Regions from separate parts of the Faecalibacterium sp. BCRC 81149 genome, predicted to be linked through region 4. Evidence: predicted binding sites of a transcription regulator. Region 4 holds the regulator's gene; each other region holds the start of a gene.

Region 1 (5,357 bases), on a different contig from region 4:
CCAGATAGGCCACCTTGTCAAAGCTGCCGCCCACGCCGATGCCCAGCACGATGGGCGGGCAGGGGTTGGAACCGGCCAGCTGGACGGTCTCCAGCACGAACTTCCGGAAGCCCTCCACGCCGTCGGCGGGCTTGAGCATCTGGATGCGGCTCATGTTCTCACTGCCAAAGCCCTTGGGGGTCACGGTGATGGTGCAGCCGTCGCCGTCCACCAGGTGAACGGTGATGGCTGCGGGGGTGTTGTCGCCGGTGTTGCCCCGGCGCAGCGGGTCGGCCACGATGCTCTTGCGCAGGTAGCCGTCGGTGTAGCCGCGGCGCACGCCCTCGTGGATGGCGGCCTCAAAGCTGCCGTCGATGTGGACATCGGTGCCCAGCTCCACAAACACGCAGGCCATGCCGGTGTCCTGGCAGATGGGCAGGTCTTTTTCTCTGGCGGCGCTCAGGTTGGACCACAGCAGGTCCAGGGTATTCTTTGCCAGCGGCCAGGGCTCTTCCTGCCGGGCCTTGTCCAGCGCCGCCTGCACATCCTGCGGCAGGCGGGTGTTGGCCTCGATGCAGAGCCGGGCTACGGTATCGGTGATGGCTTGTGCGGAGATGTTCCTCATCTCGTGTTCCTCCCTTTACAGGCGGGCAACGCCGGTCTCGCGGGCAGCCTTTGCCACGGCAGCAGCCACGGCCTCGGCCACACGGGGGTCGAACGCGCCGGGGATGATGTTCTCCTCGCTGCGGTCGGCATCGGTAATCAGGTCAGCGATGGCATAGGCTGCGGCCAGCTTCATCTGGTCGTTGATATCGCGGGCGCGGACGCTCAAAGCTCCCTTGAACAGGCCGGGGAAGCAGAGCACATTGTTGACCTGGTTGGGGAAGTCGCTGCGGCCGGTGGCCATCACGCGCACGCCGCCTGCCTTGGCATCGTCCGGCATGATCTCCGGGGTGGGGTTGGCCATGGCAAAGACGATGGCGTCCTTGTTCATGGTCTTGCACAGCTCGGTGGTCAGGATGCCGGGGCGGGACACGCCGATGAATACGTCGGCTCCCTCGATGGCTTCCTTCAGGCCGCCCTTGATCTGGCGGGGGTTGGTCACCTCGCCCAGCCAGTTCTTGTGGGCCTCGGCGCTGTTGCAGCCCTTGTACAGGGTGCCGAACTGGTCCACGGCCACGATATCCTTTGCGCCAGCGGTCATGAGCATCTTGATGATGGCAGTACCGGCAGCGCCAGGGCCGTTCAGGACGATGTGCACGTCCTCCATCTTTTTGCCCACCACGCGCAGGGCATTGATGAGGGCAGCGGTCACCACGATGGCGGTGCCGTGCTGGTCATCGTGGAACACGGGGATATCCAGCTCCCGCTCCAGCGTCTCTTCGATCTCAAAGCACTCGGGGCTCTTGATATCCTCCAGATTGATGCCGCCAAAGGTGGGGGCAATGGCCTTGCAGGCCGCGATCACGCTGGCGGCATCGTGGGCATCGATGCAGATGGGGAAGGCATCCACGCCGCCGAACTCCTTGAACAGCACGGCTTTGCCCTCCATCACAGGCAGACCGGCCTCGGGGCCGATGTCACCCAGGCCCAGCACGGCGGTGCCGTTGGAGACAACGGCCACCATGTTGCCCTTGAAGGTGTACTTATAAACATCGTCGGGTTTTTCCTTGATCTTGCGGCAGGGCTCGGCAACGCCGGGGGTGTAGGCGGTAGACAGGTCATCACGGGTCCTGACCTCCACCTTGCTGGTAATGCCCACCTTGCCGTGGTGGGTCTCGTGCATTTCAAGGGCGGCTTTGTTGTAATCCATGGGGTGTTCCTCCGTTTGTATCGGGCGCTTCTCGCTGAAGAGAGCGGCCGGGGTTTCTCATATCTCTTTTATTTTAACAGAACCGGGCGGGCATTTCCACCGGAAAAGCCGCTTTTTCGGCCGGTGCCCCGCAAAAGTCGGACAAACCCGGCGCTCTATTTGTGGAATTTCTGCAAAATTCTTTTCTTTTTCACTTTTGCCCTTTATAATAAGGTCTGTACTATGAAACCCGAATCTGAACCCGGCGGGATGCCGGTGTTCCAACAGGAGGAACTTTATTTTGAAAAAGATCATCACAAAAGCGGTCTGCCTGCTCTGCGCCGGTGCGCTGGTGCTGGGCGCAGCAGGCTGCTCCAAGTCCGCTGATTCTTCTTCTGCTGCTTCCAGCACAGCCGCCGCTGTTTACGGCAGCGCGGAAGATTACGATTACGAGAACTTCTCCTACAGCAGCGGTCTGGACGAGAACGGCTACTGGGAGGGCGTGAAGGCGCTTGACTATGTCACCCTGCCCGAGAACTTTGCAAGCCTTACCTTCAAGCGTTCTGAGATCGAGCCCACCGAGGAGGAGGTCCAGAGCGAGATCGACAGCCTGCTCAGCGACCACTCCACCGAGAAGCAGGTGACGGACCGTGCCGCAGCGGACGGTGATACCGTCAACATCGACTATGCCGGTTCCGTGGATGGCGTTGCGTTCAGCGGCGGCACTTACAGCGGCTACAGCCTGACCCTGGGCAGCGGTACTTTCGTCGATAGCTTTGAGGATCAGATCGTGGGCCACACCCCCGGCGAGACCTTTGATGTCACCGTGACCTTCCCGGAGGGATACAGCGATTCTACCGATTCCGAGGGCAACACCGTTGTCCTGAGCGGCAAAAAGGCTGTGTTCTCCGTTACCCTGAACTACATCAGCGAGAAGGTCCTGCCCGAGCTGACCGACGCGTGGGTGGCCGAGAACTACGGCGAGAGCGATGATGTTCACACCGTGGAGGAGCTGAAGGCACTCTACCAGAAGATGCTTTACAACACCAACCTGCAGAACGCCATCATGGACGACCTGCTGGCAAACTCCACCTTCAAGGAGCTGCCCAAGGAGGTCACCGATTATCAGGTGAACCAGTGCCTGAACTACTACTACACCATGGCCAACTACTACGGCTACGATCTGGACAGCTTTGTACAGACCGCCGCAGGCTATGAAAACGCCGATGCCCTGCTGGAGGGGATGAGCGACAGCATCACCACCTACTCCAAGGAGGCTCTGCTCTATCAGGCAGTGGCCGAGACACTGGACATCGTGCCCACCCAGGAGCAGATCGATACCTATTCCTCCTACACTGGCACCTACGGTGAGAATTACTGCACCATGGTCGCCCTGATGGATGCCGTCACCGATGCGCTGACGGAAAGCGCAGTGGTGAGCTGAGTGTCCTGCCCCCATATCAAGAGAACTTGTGCCGCTTCGGGTCTGCCGGGGCGGCATTTTTGTCTTGTTTGCAAACAATTTGTGAATTGTTGCCGTACCATCGAAAACCCTATTGACAAAGTGGGGTGTTTGGAGTATAGTTTTAGCAGTCGAACAGATAGAGTGCTAAAAATGAAATGGCAATCAATCTGAAAGACTGCTGAAATAACACTTCCGGTACGAATGGAGGTCGATTCTATGAATACCAATCAATATACGCAGAAAACACTGGAAGCTCTGCAGGCTGCCCAGCAGCTGGCTGTGGAGTACCAGCACAACGCTTTGGAGCCGGAACATCTGCTGCACGCCCTGGCTTCGCAGGAGCAGGGCCTGATCCCGCAGCTTCTGCAGAAGCTGAATGTGGACCCGGGCAGCTTTGCCGCTGCTGTGGCCGAAAAGCTGTCGGCCCTGCCCCGGGTGTCCGGCTCCGGCCGTGACCCGGACAAGGTCTATATCTCGCAGGCAACGGATAAAGTCCTGAGTGCCGCCGCCCGGGAAGCCAAGGCCATGAAGGATGAATACGTCAGTGTTGAGCATGTGTTCCTGGGCCTGCTGGATGAGCCGACCCAGAACACCACGGAGCTGTTCCGCGCCTTCAACATCAAGAAGGATGCGTTCCTGCAGCAGCTGACTGCCGTGCGCGGCAACCAGCGCGTGACCAACGACAACCCCGAGGATACCTACAACGCCCTGCAGAAATATGGCCAGGATCTGGTCGATCTGGCCCGGAAGCAGAAGCTGGACCCCGTGATCGGCCGTGATCAGGAGATCCGCAACGTGATCCGTATCCTGTCCCGTAAGACCAAGAACAACCCCTGCCTGATCGGTGAGCCCGGCGTTGGCAAGACCGCCATCGCCGAGGGCCTGGCCCAGCGGATCGTGCGTGGCGATGTGCCCGAGAACCTGAAGGACCGCATCGTGTTCAGCCTGGACATGGGTGCGCTGGTGGCCGGTGCAAAGTACCGCGGCGAGTTTGAGGAGCGCCTGAAGAGCGTCCTGAATGAGGTCAAGAAGAGCGAGGGCAAGATCATCCTCTTCATTGATGAGCTGCACACCATCGTGGGTGCGGGCAAGACCGACGGTGCCATGGACGCGGGCAACCTGCTCAAGCCCATGCTGGCCCGGGGCGAGCTGCACTGCATCGGCGCAACCACGCTGGACGAATACCGCCAGTATATCGAAAAAGACCCCGCTCTGGAGCGCCGGTTCCAGCCGGTGCAGGTGGATGAGCCCACAGTGGAGGACACCATTTCCATCCTGCGTGGCCTGAAGGAGCGCTATGAGGTGTTCCACGGCGTGAAGATCAGCGATAATGCGCTGATCGCCGCCGCAACCCTCTCTGACCGCTATATCACCGACCGCTTCCTGCCGGATAAGGCCATCGACCTGGTGGATGAAGCCTGCGCCATGATCAAGACTGAGATGGACAGTATGCCCAGCGAGATGGATGATCTGGCCCACCGCATCACCCAGCTGCAGATCGAGCAGGTCAGCCTGAAAAAGGAGACCGATGCCCTGAGCCAGAGCCGCCTGCATGAGCTGGAAAAGGAACTGGCCGAGCTGCAGGATAAGTTCCGCAGCATGAAGGCAAAGTGGGAAAACGAGAAGAACGCCATTGGCAAGGTACAGACCCTGCGTGAGCAGATCGAGCAGACCAATGCCGCCATTGAGAAAGCCCAGCGTGAGTATGACCTGAACAAGGCCGCTGAGCTGAAATACGGCAAGCTGCCCGAGCTGCAGAAACAGCTGGAAGCAGAGGAAAAGCTGGCCAACGAGAAGAAGGAGGACAGCCTCCTGCGTGACCGTGTGACCGACGAGGAGATCGCCCGCATCGTGGCCCGCTGGACCGGCATCCCGGTGGAGAAGCTGGTGGAGGGCGAGCGCGAGAAGCTGCTGCATCTGGACGATGTGCTCCACAAGAGAGTCATCGGTCAGGACGAGGCCGTGACCAAGGTGAGCGAGGCCATCCTGCGCAGCCGCGCAGGCATCGCCAACCCCAACCGCCCCATCGGCAGCTTCCTCTTCCTCGGCCCCACCGGTGTGGGCAAGACCGAGCTGGCCAAGGCGCTGGCACAGGCTCTGTTTGACGATGAGCGCAACATG
Region 2 (5,357 bases), on a different contig from region 4:
AAGCGCATTCTGACCGAGGAAGAAATGTCCGCCCTGTCCGATCGGCTGATGCAGGTCACCAAGGGCATGACCATCACGGTGCGGTACTTCAAGGAGGATACCGCCCACCCGGAGATCCCGGCGGTAGGCGATTACCTCACCCTGACCGGCAAAGCAGACCGCATCGACCCGGTGTTCCGCACCCTGCAGGTGGGCGACACCGTAGTGCCCTTTGAGGATCTGGTGGAGGTCAGCGGGGAAGGTATCATGGACATTGATGTATATCTGGGCATCGGGGAAGAATGAGATGACAAAAAATGCTGAAAGAGATGTTTATAGGACAGCTCTTTCAGTAAAATGACCTCAGAAGAAGCAAAACACACTTCGGATGGAGGAAAACACAATGGCAAACGGCGATTACGGCTATTTCGGCAAAGGTGACACGGGCTATGCCCAATACATGACGGCCTTCAACCGCAACTTTGGTGGCTCGTCCGGCGGTGGCGGCGGAAATCACAACAATGGCGGCGGCGGGGGAGATGGCAGCGGATGCGGCTGCCTCATCGCTATCGCGGTGGTGGTCGTGCTGGTGCTCATCGCTATGGGAAGCTGAGGGCATCCCCACGGTGCAGAGCTGCTTGTGGTAAACGGCGAAAAAAACTAAAAAAGCACTTGACCCTGACGTTGCGTCATAGCGTATACTGAGCTTGTCGCAAGGGAGGAAAACGAAATGATGACTGTCAAGGAAGTGAGCAATCTGACCGGGGTGAGCATTCGGACGCTGCAATATTACGATAAAATCGGTCTGCTGCATCCGACGCATCGAACGCAGGCGGGCTATCGCCTGTATGATGATGCTGCACTGGAACGATTGCAACAGATCTTGCTGTTCCGAGAACTGGAATTTTCACTGGAGGATATCCGAAAAATTCTGAAAAACCCGGAGTTTGACCGGGAAAAGGCACTGGAACAGCAGATCACATTGCTGACCCTGAAAAAACAGCATCTGGAAAAGTTGATCGCTCTTGCGGAGAAGATTCGGACAACAGGAGGAAACGTTATGGACTTCAACGCATTTGACACACAGAAGATCAAGGAATACGCAGAACGTGCAAAGAGAGAGTGGGGCGAAACCACAGAGTATCAGGAATTTGAGGCAAAAAATGCCCGGCGGACGCAGAAGGAATCTGACAACATCAACGAGCAGTTGATGGGGCTCGTAGCGGCATTCGGAACGCTGCAAACCAGAGAACCGGCAGACCCCGCAGTACAGGCACAGGTGAAAAAGCTGCAGGACTTTATCACCGAGAATTACTATACCTGCACGAAGCCCATTTTGTATCAACTTGGACAGATGTACGGTGCCGGCGGCGAGTTTACGGAGAACATCAACGCTGCCGGGGGAGAGGGCGCGGCAGAATTTGCTCAGAAAGCCATTGAAATTTATTGCCGATAAGCCCAAAGTCGGTGTTAATATACGCCTACTGCAACCTGCATGGTCTGTGGATGATGAAACACTAAGAAATAAACGGGTTCCTGCCAGTGGCTAAACGCTTGCAGGAGCCTGTTTTGCGTGCGGTCAGAGGGGTGATGTGGCGCTGAAAATGTTCTGCTTGACCTTGTGCAGAGGATGAAGTATTATACTCGCAAGAAACTAACTTACGAGTATATTTTGATGCAACTACGCTTTGAGGAGGAAATACCATGCGTTCCGAACAAATCAAAAACCAACTGGAAATCGTGCAGGGAGACATTACCAAGCTGGACTGTGACTGCATCGTGAATGCAGCCAACCGCAGCCTGCTGGGCGGCGGTGGCATTGCCGAAGCCTTTTACGGGATGCCACAGGAACTGCGGGCAGAGACCTTGAAGCGCCTGCCGGAGGATCTGCGGGCGGCCCCTTTTCGTGCAGGTGCTTTTCTGCAAGGGGAAAGCGTGGTATACTGAGGGCGGAAAATCGGAATTTGAGGTGGAAATATGGCATCAAGCAAGGAATACTTAGAGTTTATTTTAGGGCAGCTATCTGAGTTAGAAGAAATTACTTATCGAGCTATGATGGGAGAATTTATTATTTATTATCGTGGCAAGGTTGTAGGCGGTATCTATGATGATAGATTACTTGTTAAACCAGTAAAATCAGCAATTAGTTATATGCCGACAGCTCCGTATGAATTACCCTATGAGGGAGCAAAAGAGATGTTGTTGGTAGATGAAGTTGATAATAAGGAATTTTTGACAGGCTTGTTTCATGCAATGTATGATGAACTGCCAGCCCCAAAACCGAAAAAGTAGAAATAAACAACTTCCAGTTTGCCACCCAAGAACATCCATAAGAGAGGAGTGACCGTTATGAAGGAAAACAACTGAAACGTAGCTTTTTTCGCTAAAATGGGATAAGCCGGAAAGTAAACGGTATGCGATTCCATCTCCCAGGGGTGATTTTTGTCTCATTGTGGTAATAGGGAAAGACAGAACCAAGAAATTGTTGCAGAAGTGTTATTTTTTCGTGAATATTAGCACTCTACTATTGACACTGCTAACGCATGGTGCTATAATAGTGGCGTGCTCAGGAGGAAGGGCAAAAGGAGAGCCGCAAGGCTCCCCGGAAAGCCTTTCCGAGTGGACGCTTCAGATTTTTTGCCCCGACCCGAACGCCGGGATTGGAGGAATGATTTATGCTTATGCCGACTGTTTTCCATGAAAACCTGTTCGATGATTTCTTCGATCCGTTCTGGAATGACGCTGCACTGGAACGTATGATGAACCGTGAGGCTCGTGATACCTTTGGTAAGCGTGGTGCAAACATGATGAAGACCGATGTCAAACAGACGGACAACGGCTACGAAGTAGCGGTTGACCTGCCGGGCTGCAAGAAGGAAGACGTTCAGATGGATCTGAACGACGGCTACCTGACCATTCAGGCAGTGCGCAGCCACAGCAATGACGAAAAGGATAAGAAGGGCCGCTATCTGCGGCGCGAATCCTTCTCCGGCACCTGCGCACGCAGTTTCTACGTGGGCGATGTGAAGAAGGAGGACATCCACGCAAAGTTCGAGGATGGTGTCCTGCACATCGAGCTGCCTGCTCCTCAGCAGACGAAGGCTTTGCCTGAGAACCCGAATCTGATCGAGATCGAGTAAAACGCCGGTCGTGTGTGCCAAGTCACACACGCACATAAAATGGCCCCGGAGAGCTGCAACAAGCCCTCCGGGGCCATTTTTATTCGCAGAGTAAACCACAAGCGATGCTTGTGCATTAAAAACACAAACTGCTATAAACTACTTCATTCCCCTTTTTTTTCGCTGTTTACGATAGCCTGCACCTTAGTGGGCAGACCATAGATGCTGATGAAACCGGTGGCATCGCTCTGCTTGTAGTCGCCGCCTGCGGCAAAGGTGGCGATGTCCTCACGATACAGAGAGTACGGCGACCAGACCCCTGCATTGATGAGGTTGCCCTTGTACAGTTCCAGACGTACCTTGCCGGTGACATGCTCCTGTGTGGAGGTGACAAAGGCACTCAGAGCTTTGCGCAGCGGGCTGAACCACTGGCCATCATACATGATTGCAGCATCCATTATACAGGCACTTGGAAAATGTGTAAAAAGTGTTCTGTATATAGCAGCAATATGAAAGCAGTATTTCACAGCGGGGCATTATGAACCTATAATAGTAGTTGGAAATAAACAGAAAGAGGGTCTTTTGATGGCAACGATATTTCCAAGAGAAGAAAAGGCAGAGGCACTGTTCGGGGAGATCCTGAAAAATCCAGAAGCCTGCCACCGCCTGATGGATACCTTCAACGACTCGCTGGACATGGCAGAAGTACTGGATGCGCCGGCCGTGAGTGCACAGCAGTTTGCCGCAGCGCTGTTCAATGCCTACGAGAACAAGGATCTGTCTGCCTTTCTGATGGCGATCTGCCAGCACAGTATGTTTGACCTGCTACGGAACGCTGCTCTGATCCCGTTCAAATTCAACGCCGATGGTCAGCCGAACCCGGTGATCCTGACGGATGATGCCGGCGTTCTTTTGCCGAACAACAAATTTGCCGTGAGCAGCAAAGTATACGACCGGTTCATCCGGGTGTTCCAGAAGCAGGAAAAGGTAAAAATGTACCTTGCCAGCGGCTACTGCAAGTATCACGGCTACGACGAAGGCTCGATGGATGTGGTGGAGTACCACTACAACCAGCATTTGGGGCTGCTGCTGATCTACGAACTGCCGGACACCGTGAAGCAGAAGGTAACGGAAGCGGAGGCCTACTCCACCGTCTGGGATATCCAGATGAGGCTGCAGCACGCACTGCCCCGTTCCGTGGTCTACTATGGACAGGATACGCTCAAGGACGGCGGAACCCGCTACGATGAACTTGGCGTTTTTCTGCCGCTGGAACACTTTGCCGACCGGCTGGAACGCCATGTGGAAACTTCTACCAAGATCGTTTACGGCGAGTAAACGCCCTGTAAACGAACTCCCTTTATAAGTGCATCACAGCAAAACAAAACGCAGCGAACCGTTAAAAGATTCGCTGCGTTTTGCCTTATAAGGGAGAATGGAAATGCTGCACATCAGGTGCAATAACGGAAAGTCTTGTCAGTGACAATACGGGCGAAGATCAGCCCTAACGGCAGTGCCACGATGATGAGAATGGCATCTGCAAACCATGTGGCGGAGTCCATCAGAGACAGGATGCCCAGATTATAGATGGCACGGTAGAAATACAGTCCCGGTACCATGATAACGATGGACGGCACGGTGACGGAGATGCGGGGATAACCGACGGCGCTCTTCAGGCAGGAGGCCAGCAAGCCGGACAGCAGTGCGCCCAGAAACGCTGCAATAGCGGGCGGAAAGCCCGCAAGGCTCACCAGCTCCAGCCGGAACGTGTTCGTTACCGCACCGATAAGGGCGGCGCAGACTGCCAGGTTCCGGGGACTGTTGAACATGAGCGAAAAGCCGAACACACCGCCAAAACTTGCCAACAGCCGGAACACGATCTCTTCCGGGAGTGTCAGGCTCAGGGCAGGGAACTGCACCGGCTGCAAATGCAGCAGCAGTGCCATGATCCAAGCCGTCATGGTTGCCACCAGAATGATGAGGACGGCGTAGGCCAGACGTTCCAGCCCGGAGCGCATATCCAGCTTGGCAAGGTCGATGCCGCTGGTAATGAACGGAAAGCCCGGAATGATGAAGAGCATGGAGCAAATATACCCCGCCTCGTGCTGCGCCGATACGGCAAACAGCACCTCTGCCAGCTTCAGCAGGATGGCATACACGAGGCTTGCTGAACAGACCGACACCGTAATGCCCAGAAACAGGGTGAAATGGTGTTTTGTCAGCTTGCACCGTACAAAGTTGCCGATGCCTGCACCGCAG
Region 3 (5,357 bases), on a different contig from region 4:
ATGCAGGGAAACTTCTTCTCTAAAATTCATCGAGTTGCTGGCCAATTGAACATATCCTACATTTTCCACGCCGGGATTTACTATCACTTGTTCAAGGTCAAGGGTAGCTACATCTGGAATATACCTCCATTCGCATTCATCCATAAGGCATTTGACCGCTATTTTCTTGGTTTTTCTGTTTTTCATTTTTCCTTGATATGGTTTATAATACATTAACTCATGCAACAAATAGTTTTTAAGCATTTCATGGGTTTTAGAACCGGCCTTTTCCTCATTCAGGGCAGCTTTTAATACTTCTGTAATATCCTTTCTTAAATCAGATTCTTCATTTAAATAGTGCACTGGCTGGATATTATGCCGCATTCCCCATTCTTTCCCAAACGCAATTCCATAGTCACCATACCAGTCCATGTGAACTTTTAGCTTTTTTAGACTGATATCACAAAAACATTTCATTGGACAGGCTAAAGATTTTACTCTTCTAAGATTTAAGTATCGTACATCTTCTTCACAATACCGTGGAGAAAGCATTTTATGTTCTAAGCATCCCAAAAGAAATCCGAAATCTGTCATAAAAGTAAACAATGTATCTGGATGAACCTTAGATGGAATATGTTTTGGGACTTTGTTTCTTTGCTCATTCGGGTTAATTTTGCCTAAGTTAAGCGTATCCTTCATTATAGTTGTCCTTTGCTGCCACTTTCCTAGTATCTATCACTTTATATCATCGATTCGATATACTCCCACTATCCATCCAGTGCTCGAAAGCTACGATACTGCTCGTCGATTTCCTTCATGTTGTAGTCCATCAGGCCGGGAATCCCCATTTCGCCGCCGCATTCGTTGCAGAAAGCAGCCGTAATCTCAAAAGTATATTCCTTTTCCCGGATGGTCTGGTTGATTTTGATTTTCTTCAGGGTGTAGCTCGTTTCTCTGCGGCATTCTGTGCAGAAGTCCCTCTGATTTTGCATGGCGGCGCGCTCCCTTCCGGTTTTACATTCTTTTTTATTATTGTATCCCTACCTTTGTTTTTCGTCAACAATAAAGCCGCTGACAGTCTGCCGCTCGCAGAATCCATCAGTGGGTTTCATGAGTCTTCAAATCCCCTAGACGCAAAAAATCGGCACCCGCTTTTCAGCGAGTGCCGATTTTGTTACCCTATAGTGCGCTTTGATTTTTGGCGTAAGTGGCGTAAGTTTGGCGTAAATCCGTTTTCGCACGCTCCAAAAATCAAGTGTTCATGCGGGTTTTTGGCAGTTATTAGTACATGCCGCCCATGCCGCCCATGTCACCACCGGCTGCGGGAGCAGCGGGGGGTTCGGGCAGGTCAGCGACCAGGCTCTCGGTGGTCAGCACCATCTCAGCAACGGATGCTGCGTTCTCCAGAGCGGAACGGGTGACCTTGGTGGGGTCAACGATACCGGCGGCGATCATATCCTCAACAAAGACCTCGTTCTGAGCGTCGAAGCCGTAGTTAGGCTTGTTGGCAGAAACGATCTTGTCGATGATGACGCTGCCCTCCAGACCGGCGTTCTTGGCGATCTGGCGCAGAGGTGCCTCCAGAGCCTTCAGGACGATCTTGGCACCGGTGCGCTCGTCGCCTTCCAGCGTGTCGCACAGGGCGCGCACAGCGGGGATGGCGTTGATGGGAGCGGTGCCGCCGCCAGCAACAACACCTTCCTGAACAGCAGCCTTGGTTGCGTTCAGAGCGTCCTCGATGCGCAGCTTCTTATCCTTCATCTCGACCTCGGTAGCAGCACCGACCTTGATGACTGCAACGCCGCCGGCCAGCTTTGCCAGGCGCTCCTGCAGCTTCTCACGGTCGAAATCGCTGGTGGAAGCCTCGATCTGGTTGCGGATCTGTGCAATGCGGGCTGCAATGGCATCCTTATCGCCTGCGCCGCCCACGATGGTGGTGTTCTCCTTGGTGACCTTGACCTGACGGGCATGGCCCAGCATCTGGACGGTAGCGTCCTTCAGCTCATAGCCCAGATCAGCGGACACAACGGTGCCGCCGGTCAGGATAGCGATATCCTGCAGCATCTCCTTGCGGCGGTCGCCAAAGCCGGGAGCCTTGACAGCGCAGACGTTCAGGGTGCCGCGCAGGCGGTTGACGATCAGGGTGGACAGAGCCTCGCCCTCGATGTCCTCAGCCACGATCAGCAGCTTCATGCCGTTCTGCATGACCTGCTCCAGCAGGGGGACCAGATCCTGGATGACGCTGATCTTCTTATCGGTGATCAGGACGGCGGCGTTGTCCAGAACAGCCTCCATCTTGTCGGTATCGGTGACCATATAGGGGGTCAGGTAGCCGCGGTCAAACTGCATACCTTCCACGATCTCATTGTAGGTCTCAGCGGTGGTCTTGTTCTCCTCGATGGTGATGACACCGTCGGAGGTGACCTTCTCCATGGCCTCGGCGATCAGGCGGCCGATCTCGGGGTCACCGGCAGAAATGGTGCCGACGCGGGCGATATCGTTGCTGTCCTTGACCTTCTGGCTGTGGGCCTTGATGGTCTCAACAGCCTTGGCAACAGCCTTGCTCATGCCGCGGCGGATATCCATGGGGTTGGCACCGGCGGTAACGTTCTTCATGCCCTCGGTGACCATGGCCTGTGCCAGAACGGTTGCGGTGGTGGTGCCGTCGCCTGCGGCATCGTTGGTCTTGGTTGCGACCTCACGCACCAGCTGCGCGCCCATGTTCTCGAACTCGTCCTTCAGCTCGATCTCCTTGGCAATGGTCACGCCGTCGTTGGTGATGACGGGTGCGCCGAACTTCTTGCCCAGCACCACATTGCGGCCCTTGGGGCCCAGGGTGATCTTCACGGTATTTGCCAGGGTATCAATACCGGCACACAGTGCCTTGCGGGCATCCTCGCCCTGCTTGATCTGTTTTGCCATAATCAAATCGCTCCTTCAAAGCTCAAATTTCAATTTCAGAGGGGAAACTTACTCCACGATGGCCAGGATATCGCCCTGACGCACGATGGTGCACTCCTCGCCGTCCACCTTGACCTCAGTACCGGAGTACTTGCTGGTCAGGACCTTATCGCCGACCTTCACGGTCATCTTGACTTCGTTGCCGTCCACGATGCCGCCGGGGCCAACAGCCACGACCTCAGCCACCTGGGGCTTCTCCTTGGCGCTGCCGGTCAGGATGAGGCCGCCCTTGGTGGTCTCCTCGACTTCAACGGCCTTGATAACAACACGGTCTGCAAGAGGAATGATCTTCATAGTTCTTGCCCTCCTATAATAAAATATAATGAAAACTTTTTTGGCACCTTCGGCCCGTTTCTGCCGGGCCTTTGGTTGTTTAGCACTCCTTTTCTCTGAGTGCTAAGTGTATTGTACTCATCTCAGGGGTAAAAATCAAGGGTTTTCTCAAAATTTGTTTGTTAAGAATTTATGACAACGCAAAAGCGCCCGGATATCGTACTTTTTCGTTGCGATACCCGGGCGCTTTTTCTCCTGTTTCAACCTGCTTTCGGCGTGAGCCATTCCTCCACCTTCTCGGTGCTGTACTCCACCATATCAGCGATCTCCTCAATGGAGTATCCCTTTCGGTACAATTTCTGTGCCATCATTCTGGCCTGTTCTTCCCGGCCTTCCGTATAGCTTTCCACTCTCAGGTCTTCCATCACTTTACACATTTCGCTCACTCCTTTCGGGTTTTCTTTCAGATAGCGTGTTCTCTCTGCCAGCAGTTCAAAATTCATTTCATCCGCGCTGGTGCAATTGAAATCGTGCATCAGCCTGCCGATCTCTGAATCATCCCGGTATTCCCCATTCACATACAGGATATGGGCACCATCATTGAACGGGCGGTTCAGCGTCAGATTCATGTTCTGGATCGTATAGATCGGCTCGCCAGCCTTGTAGTAATCATTTTCCGTGATGAAAATAACATAGGTATCCGGCAGTTCTTTATAATCCTGCTTTTCGTCCAGATTTTCCACGTCCATCACACTGGAATGATATCTTGCCCGGTGCGGGTCTGCGCCATTGTCCGCGCGCTGGACCTCAATGTCATACTTCTTGCCCGCACTGTCGGTTGCATAGGCATCCAGACAGATTGAACGCGCACCGGTCACTCGCTTCATATCAGCCTGTGTCTCGCATTTTGTCAGGATCAGATCAGGCTTTCCGGTAATGATCCGAAGCACCAACTCTGCCAGCGGAAGATTTTCCTTAAAGAGCCCTCGCATAAAGGTATCATCCATAGGGCGAAAGCTGCGCAGACGATCAAGATCTTCCTGATGCCGCTTTTCTTTTTTCTCTGCATCCGACCAGTTCATAGCCCCATCCCTCCTGCTTTTTTCCAAACACCTTCTTACGGCTTCATCTTATCATAGAATTCTTCATAAATCAAGCGTATTTCTGTAAATTTCATACCACAGCGTGTTTCGTCACAAACCGCTCATACGCCGAGGCAGGCAGGAGGATGCGGCCGCTCAGGGGGCGCAGAATAGCCTCCACCGCATCACAGGGGGCGCACTCGCCGTCGGCGGTGGCAACGATGGGGCCGCGGCCATCGGCAGGGTGCAGCGCCACCCGCCGGGCACGGCGGTAGAGGAAGTAAGGCTTTGCCTCCTCGGTGAGCTGGCCGTTCACAAAATGCCGGCCGCTCTTGTACATCCCCAGCAGCTTGGCAATGGTCAGCCGCCCCACCCTGCGGACGATCATCACGTCCAGCCAGCCGTCGGCGGGGTCGGCCTCGGGGGCGGCAAGGAAGCCGCCGCCATAGGCCCGGCCATTGCAGATGGCGCACATCAGGCAGTCCACGGTCAGCTCCTCGTCATCAATGGTAAAGGTGACCCTGCGGCCGATATGCCCGCAGAGCTGCTCCACGATGGAGAGCAGGTAGGACATCTCGCCGCCGCACAGGGGGATCCGCCGGAACTTGGGGATGCCGTAGGCCACCTGCGCGTCCAGACCCGCCGCGCAGATGGTGGCGGACAGGCCCAGACTGGTCTCCAGCAGGTCGATGGTCACTTCCCCGCCCGCCAGCTGGGCATCGAGGTCGGTAAACTCCGCCCGGGTGCCGTAGGTGCGCAGGAAGTCGTTGCCGCTGCCGTAGGGCAGGCAGCCCACGGCGGCGTTGGCAAAGCCCTGCACGCCGGTCATGGCTTCCATGAAGGTGCCGTCGCCGCCCGCTGTCCAGATGCGCAGGCTGTCCCCTGCCTGCGCTGCCTCCTGGGCTGCGGCACGGGCCAGCTCCCGGGCGTGGCCCGCATACTCAGTGGTGTGGATGGTATAATCGGCCTGGCTCCACCCGGCCCGGGCGGCAGCGGCTCTGATCTGCGGGATGAGCTGGACGGTGCAGTCCTGCTTGCCCGCAGCGGGGTTCAGTAAAAACA
Region 4 (5,357 bases):
ACTTTTCCTCGGCATCCTTATCGCCGGGGTTGTAGTCCGGGTGGTACTTCATGGCCAGCTTGCGGTAAGCCTTTTTGATCTCCGCATCGGTGGCCGTTTTGGATACTCCCAGCACTTCGTAGTAATCGCGCTTTTCCTGTGCCATAACCATACCTCTATAAAACCAGCAAAGGCCGCCCCGGCAAAACCGGAGCGGCTTTTGCTTTTATCCGGCACGCCTGCCCGCCGGTTTGGCCGGGCATCTGCCGTTTGTGTCAGACCTTAGACTTCCTTGAAGTCAGCGTCCACAACGCCGTCATCGTTGGGCTTCTGCTGGTTGTTTGCGCCAGCATCGGGGCCGGGCTGTGCGCCTGCAGCCTGCTGGGCAGCAGCGGCAGCCTGATACATCTTCTCAAAGACATGGCTCAGCTCATCCTGCTTTGCCTTGATCTCATCGATGGAACCGGACTGAACAGCGGTCTTGAGGTCGGCCAGCTTTGCCTCAGCTTCGCTCTTCACGTCAGCGGGCATCTTGTCGCCGTTCTCCTTCAGCATCTTCTCAGTCTGGAACACCATCTGATCAGCGCCGTTGCGGATATCGACCTCTTCACGCTTCTTCTTATCATCGGCAGCAAACTGCTCAGCTTCCTTCACAGCCTTGTCGATATCTTCCTTGGACATATTGGTGGAAGCGGTGATGGTGATGTTCTGCTCCTTGCCGGTGCCCAGATCCTTTGCGCTGACCTTCACGATGCCGTTTGCATCGATATCGAAGGTAACTTCGATCTGAGGCACACCACGGGGAGCCGGAGCAATGCCATCCAGGTGGAACACACCCAGGCTCTTGTTGTCGCGGGCAAACTCACGCTCGCCCTGCAGAACGTTGATCTCAACAGAGGGCTGGTTATCAGCGGCAGTGGAGAACACCTGGCTCTTGTGGGTGGGGATGGTGGTGTTGCGGTCGATGATCTTGGTGCACACGCCGCCCAGGGTCTCAATGCCCAGGCTCAGCGGGGTGACATCCAGCAGCAGCAGGCCCTTGACATCGCCCTGCAGAACGCCGCCCTGAATGGCAGCGCCCACAGCCACGCACTCATCGGGGTTGATGCCCTTGAAGGGCTCGCAGTTCAGTTCCTTCTTGACTGCATCGTAGACAGCGGGGATACGGGTGGAACCACCGACCATCAGGACCTTCTTCAGGTCAGAGGGACGCAGGCCTGCATCCTGCAGAGCCTTGCGGACAGGGGTCATGGTACGATCGACCAGATCAGCGGTCAGCTCATTGAACTTTGCGCGGGTCAGGGTCATATCCAGATGCTTGGGGCCGGTAGCGTCAGCAGTGATGAAGGGCAGGTTGATCTGGCTGCTCATTGCGCTGGACAGCTCGATCTTTGCCTTCTCAGCAGCTTCCTTCAAGCGCTGTGCGGCCATCTTATCCTTGCGCAGGTCGATGCCGTTCTCGTTCTGGAACGCATCTGCCATCCAGTCGATGATGCGCTGGTCGAAGTCATCGCCGCCCAGGTGGGTATCACCGTTGGTGGCCAGAACCTCGGTCACACCGTCGCCCATCTCGATGATGGACACATCGAAGGTGCCGCCGCCCAGGTCGTAGACCATGATCTTCTGGTCCTCTTCCTTATCGATGCCGTATGCCAGAGATGCGGCAGTGGGCTCGTTGATGATACGCTTGACGTTCAGGCCGGCAATGGTGCCTGCGTCCTTGGTTGCCTGACGCTGGCTGTCGTTGAAGTATGCAGGAACGGTGATGACTGCATCGGTGACAGTCTCGCCCAGATAAGCCTCGGCATCTGCCTTCAGCTTCTGCAGGATCATAGCGCTGACCTGCTGGGGAGTGTACTCCTTGCCGTTCAGGGTCACCTTGTGGTCGGTGCCCATATAACGCTTGATGGAAGCCACCGTGTTCTCAGGGTTGGTGATGGCCTGGCGCTTTGCCACCTGACCCACCAGACGGTCGCCGGTCTTGGTGAAGCCGACAACAGACGGGGTGGTGCGTGCACCCTCAGAGTTTGCGATAACAACGGGCTCGCCGCCCTCCATAACAGCCACGCAGCTGTTGGTAGTACCAAGGTCGATACCAATGATCTTACTCATAATGAAAGCTCCTCTCAAATTCAGAACGTTTTTTTGTTTATGTGATGCTCAAATGTTACCAAGCGGATGTTATATTTGAAAACCCTTGCGGGGTCTTGCAAAATCACTCTGCCACAACAACGGTGGCATGGCGGACGATCTTATCGCCCAGCTTGTAGCCCTTCTGGTAAACCGTGATCACGGTGCCGCTCTCCTGCCCATCAGGGGCGGGGATCTGCTGCACGGCATTCATAAAGTTGGGGTCAAAGGGCTTGCCCAGCGCCTCGATCTCCTCCACATGGAGGGTGCTCAGCGCCTTGGCGGCTTTGTCCAGCGTCATGGTCACGCCCTTCTTGTAGTTCTCGTCGGTGGTGGGGGCGTTGGCCGCCATCTCCAGCGTATCCAGAATGGGGATGATCTGGTTCACGGCAAAGGACACGCCGTCGTTGAACTTCTGGTCAGCCTCACGGGTGGAGCGCTTGCGGTAGTTCTCATACTCGGCGGCCATCCGCAGCAGCTGATCCTTGGCCTGATTGGCATTCTTCTCAGCCGCGTCCAGCTTTGCCTTCACAGCCTCCAGCTCCCGGGCCTTCTTGTTGAAGAAGCCATCTTTTTTCTTGGGGTCTGCCGCTTCAGCGTTCGTCTCGGGAGCCGCTGCCTGCTCAGGTGCAGTTTCCGGGGCGGCCTGCTCGGCGGTGTTGGGCTCCACGGCAGGTTCTTCTGCCTGCGGGGTCTTTTTTGTTTCTTCGCTCATTCCAGGTCCTCCTTATAGATCACAGTCCGCCGGGGTGCGGCTGCCTGCGGGGTATCTTTTCGTTTGCCGCTCATTCCTTCGCCAAGCTGATCGGCAAAGGTGTGGAGCAGCGGCATCAGCTTCTGGAAGGGCATCCGGGTGGGGCCGATGAGGGCCACGGAGCCCCAGAGGCCTCCGCCCACCAGATACCGGTCACTCACGATGCACAGGCCGGGGATCTGAGGTTCCAGATCCTCGCCCAGCAGGATGCTTTCGCTCTGCTCTGCCGGGGGTGCAATGAGGGCGGCGGCCTGCTCTTCGTCGTTCAGCAGGCTCAGGATGCTGCCCACCTTGCCGTCCAGCTGGGGCCAGTCCAGCAGGTACTGCTCACCACCCAAATACACATGGGGCTGGGTGGAATCCTGCAGGATAGCGGCGGCGGCGCTGATCACCGGCACCAGCTCCGGGCTGATCTGGCTGCACAGCTCTGCAAGGAGCCGGGGCGACAGATCAACAGGAGCCACAAAGGTCAGGTTCCGGTTGAGCAGGGCGGCAAGCGCCGCTGCATTTTCCCGGGAAAGACCGGTGCGGACCCGCGCCACACGGGTGCGGACATAACCGGCAGTGGTCACAGCCAGCACCGCTGCGGCGCTGCGGCCCACCTGCACCACCTCGTAATGGGCGATGCAGAGATCCTCAGCACAGGGAGTGCTGACAGCGGCAGTGCAGCCGCTGATGGCGGCCAGTGCCTTGGCGGCACCCTGTGCCAGCTTTTCCGGCTCATGGTCAAGGCTTGCGAACACCGCGTCCACACGGGCGCGGGTCACACGGTCCAGCGGCTGGTCATCGGTGAGAAGATGATCCAGATAATAACGGTAGCCCTTGGCACTGGGGACACGGCCTGCGCTGGTGTGGGGCTGCTCCAGCAGACCCAGCTTGGTCAGCGCGGCCATCTCGTTGCGCAGCGTGGCACTGGAAACTGCCATATCAAAGTAGTTTGCCAGCACACTGCTGCCCACGGGCTCGCCCTCGAGGCCATACAGCGCAACGATCGCCTGCAAGACACGCTGTTTGCGTGCATCCATCGTCATAGCGCCTGCCTCCTTCGTTCGCTTTTTGTTCTTTAGCACTCCTTCTTCCTGAGTGCTAAGACCATTATATCCAATTTTGCGGCGCTGTCAATAGCTTCTCAGAAAAGTTTTGAAAGATTCATAATTCTGTCATAAAGGCCGTACAAAAAAGAGCCGCCCTGCGGCGGCTCTCCTATATAATAGATCATTCCTCCATCTGCTTTGCCAGAAATGCCGCCGCCACGTTCACCGCCTTGAGCTGAGCGGCATCGGGCCGGGCAGTGCGGTCCTCCGTAAGCAGGCCCACACTGCCGGTAACATCCCCCGCCGCAATGATGGGCACAGCGCACAGCAGCGCCCGGGGTGAGCCCTCACAGGGCAGCAGTGCCTTTTCAGGGCTGCCATCGCTCTGGTAGGGCTTGCGGCTGTCCATCAGCTTTTCCAGCGGCTGGCTCACGCTGCGGTCTGCCAGATCCCGCCTGCCCGCACCGGATGCCGCCAGAATGCGGTCCCGGTCTGAGACAAAGGCCGTCAGGGCAAAGCACTTGCTCAGCACATCCACATACTGGGCCGTCACCCCGCTCAGCTCCCCCATGGGCGAATACTTTTTGAAGATGACCTCGCCGTCCCCTGTTGTGAAGATCTCCAGCGGGTCTCCCCTGCGGATGCGCTGGGTGCGGCGGATCTCCTTGGGGATGACCACCCGCCCCAGCTCGTCGATGCGGCGCACGATGCCGGTTGCTTTCATAAGGTTCCCTTCCTTTCCATGTTCCGGTTTTGCTTCCAGATTTCTGCGAAGTATGGTTATTCTGTGGAAACAGGAAGGGAATTATTCATTCAGCTCCTGCCGGAGCGCTGCTTATCCTCATACATCCGGTGGTCAGCCAGGATGCGGATGGCACGCACATCGTCACTGTCACTTGGGTAGACCGCACAGCCGCAGCTGGTGCCAACCTGCACCTCTGCATCCTTCAGGCGGTAAGGCTCCCGGATGGCTGCCTTGATCTTTTCCACCCGGCTCTTGCAGAACCCCTCCGTTGCGGCTCCGTTGACGATGAGGGCGAACTCATCCCCGCCGATGCGGAACACCGCATCGCTCTCCCGCACGCAGCCCCGCAGGCGGCTGGCCACCTCCTTGAGCAGCTGGTCGCCCACATCGTGGCCGTAACGGTCGTTCACAGGCTTGAAACGGTCAAGGTCGAGGTAGAACAGGACAAACGGTGTCTTGTACAGCTCGTTTTCTTTCAACAATGCGTCAAAATAGCGTTCATTATACAGTCCGGTCAGGCCGTCGGTGTTGGCCAGGTCCTCCATCTGCTGGCGGGCCTCCTCTTCCTGCTGAAGTGCGCGCTCCTTTTCCTCCACGCGCAGGCGGGCATCGGTGCGGACACCGTGCACCAGCACGATGCCTGCGCAGAGGAACAGGCCCGCCAGCAGCAGGATGGTGGCATTCTGGATCTTCCGCATTCCGCTGTCCACCACGT

The links. The regulator HrcA, encoded in region 4, represses chaperone genes, less so after heat shock. The targets are predictions, from matches to a motif close to TGTTAGCACTCNNNNNNNNNGAGTGCTAACA.
Region 1: clpB (ATP-dependent chaperone ClpB) is a predicted target of HrcA. The motif match lies at 3,356-3,386, and genes of this name have one in related genera.
Region 2: D3F01_RS02110 (Hsp20/alpha crystallin family protein) is a predicted target of HrcA. The motif match lies at 2,491-2,521, and genes of this name have one in related genera.
Region 3: D3F01_RS01645 (co-chaperone GroES) is a predicted target of HrcA. The motif match lies at 3,312-3,342, and genes of this name have one in related genera.

What each region holds. Positions count from the first base shown of each region.
Region 1 is NZ_QXJA01000017.1:27,531-32,887, reverse strand. Features, by position in the region: gene D3F01_RS14085 (fumarate hydratase) at 1-604, opposite strand, end outside; gene D3F01_RS14080 (malic enzyme-like NAD(P)-binding protein) at 620-1,792, opposite strand; gene D3F01_RS14075 (FKBP-type peptidyl-prolyl cis-trans isomerase) at 2,073-3,215, shown strand; gene clpB (ATP-dependent chaperone ClpB) at 3,453-5,357, shown strand, end outside.
Region 2 is NZ_QXJA01000001.1:436,065-441,421, reverse strand. Features, by position in the region: gene D3F01_RS02135 (hypothetical protein) at 1-285, shown strand, start outside; gene D3F01_RS02130 (HFLK protein) at 383-592, shown strand; gene D3F01_RS02125 (MerR family transcriptional regulator) at 710-1,435, shown strand; partial or broken gene D3F01_RS02120 (ADP-ribose-binding protein) at 1,684-1,800, shown strand; gene D3F01_RS02115 (TfoX/Sxy family protein) at 1,957-2,271, shown strand; gene D3F01_RS02110 (Hsp20/alpha crystallin family protein) at 2,655-3,119, shown strand; partial or broken gene D3F01_RS02105 (argininosuccinate synthase) at 3,263-3,544, opposite strand; gene D3F01_RS02100 (DUF4866 domain-containing protein) at 3,684-4,436, shown strand; gene D3F01_RS02095 (threonine/serine exporter family protein) at 4,550-5,357, opposite strand, start outside.
Region 3 is NZ_QXJA01000001.1:337,873-343,229, forward strand. Features, by position in the region: gene D3F01_RS01630 (abortive infection system antitoxin AbiGi family protein) at 1-678, opposite strand, end outside; gene D3F01_RS01635 (hypothetical protein) at 747-971, opposite strand; gene groL (chaperonin GroEL) at 1,261-2,901, opposite strand; gene D3F01_RS01645 (co-chaperone GroES) at 2,950-3,234, opposite strand; gene D3F01_RS01650 (PD-(D/E)XK nuclease family transposase) at 3,474-4,295, opposite strand; gene D3F01_RS01655 (diacylglycerol kinase family protein) at 4,387-5,357, opposite strand, start outside.
Region 4 is NZ_QXJA01000004.1:85,734-91,090, forward strand. Features, by position in the region: gene dnaJ (molecular chaperone DnaJ) at 1-145, opposite strand, end outside; gene dnaK (molecular chaperone DnaK) at 262-2,091, opposite strand; gene grpE (nucleotide exchange factor GrpE) at 2,195-2,824, opposite strand; gene hrcA (heat-inducible transcriptional repressor HrcA) at 2,821-3,894, opposite strand; gene D3F01_RS06640 (stage V sporulation T C-terminal domain-containing protein) at 4,079-4,621, opposite strand; gene D3F01_RS06645 (diguanylate cyclase) at 4,711-5,357, opposite strand, start outside.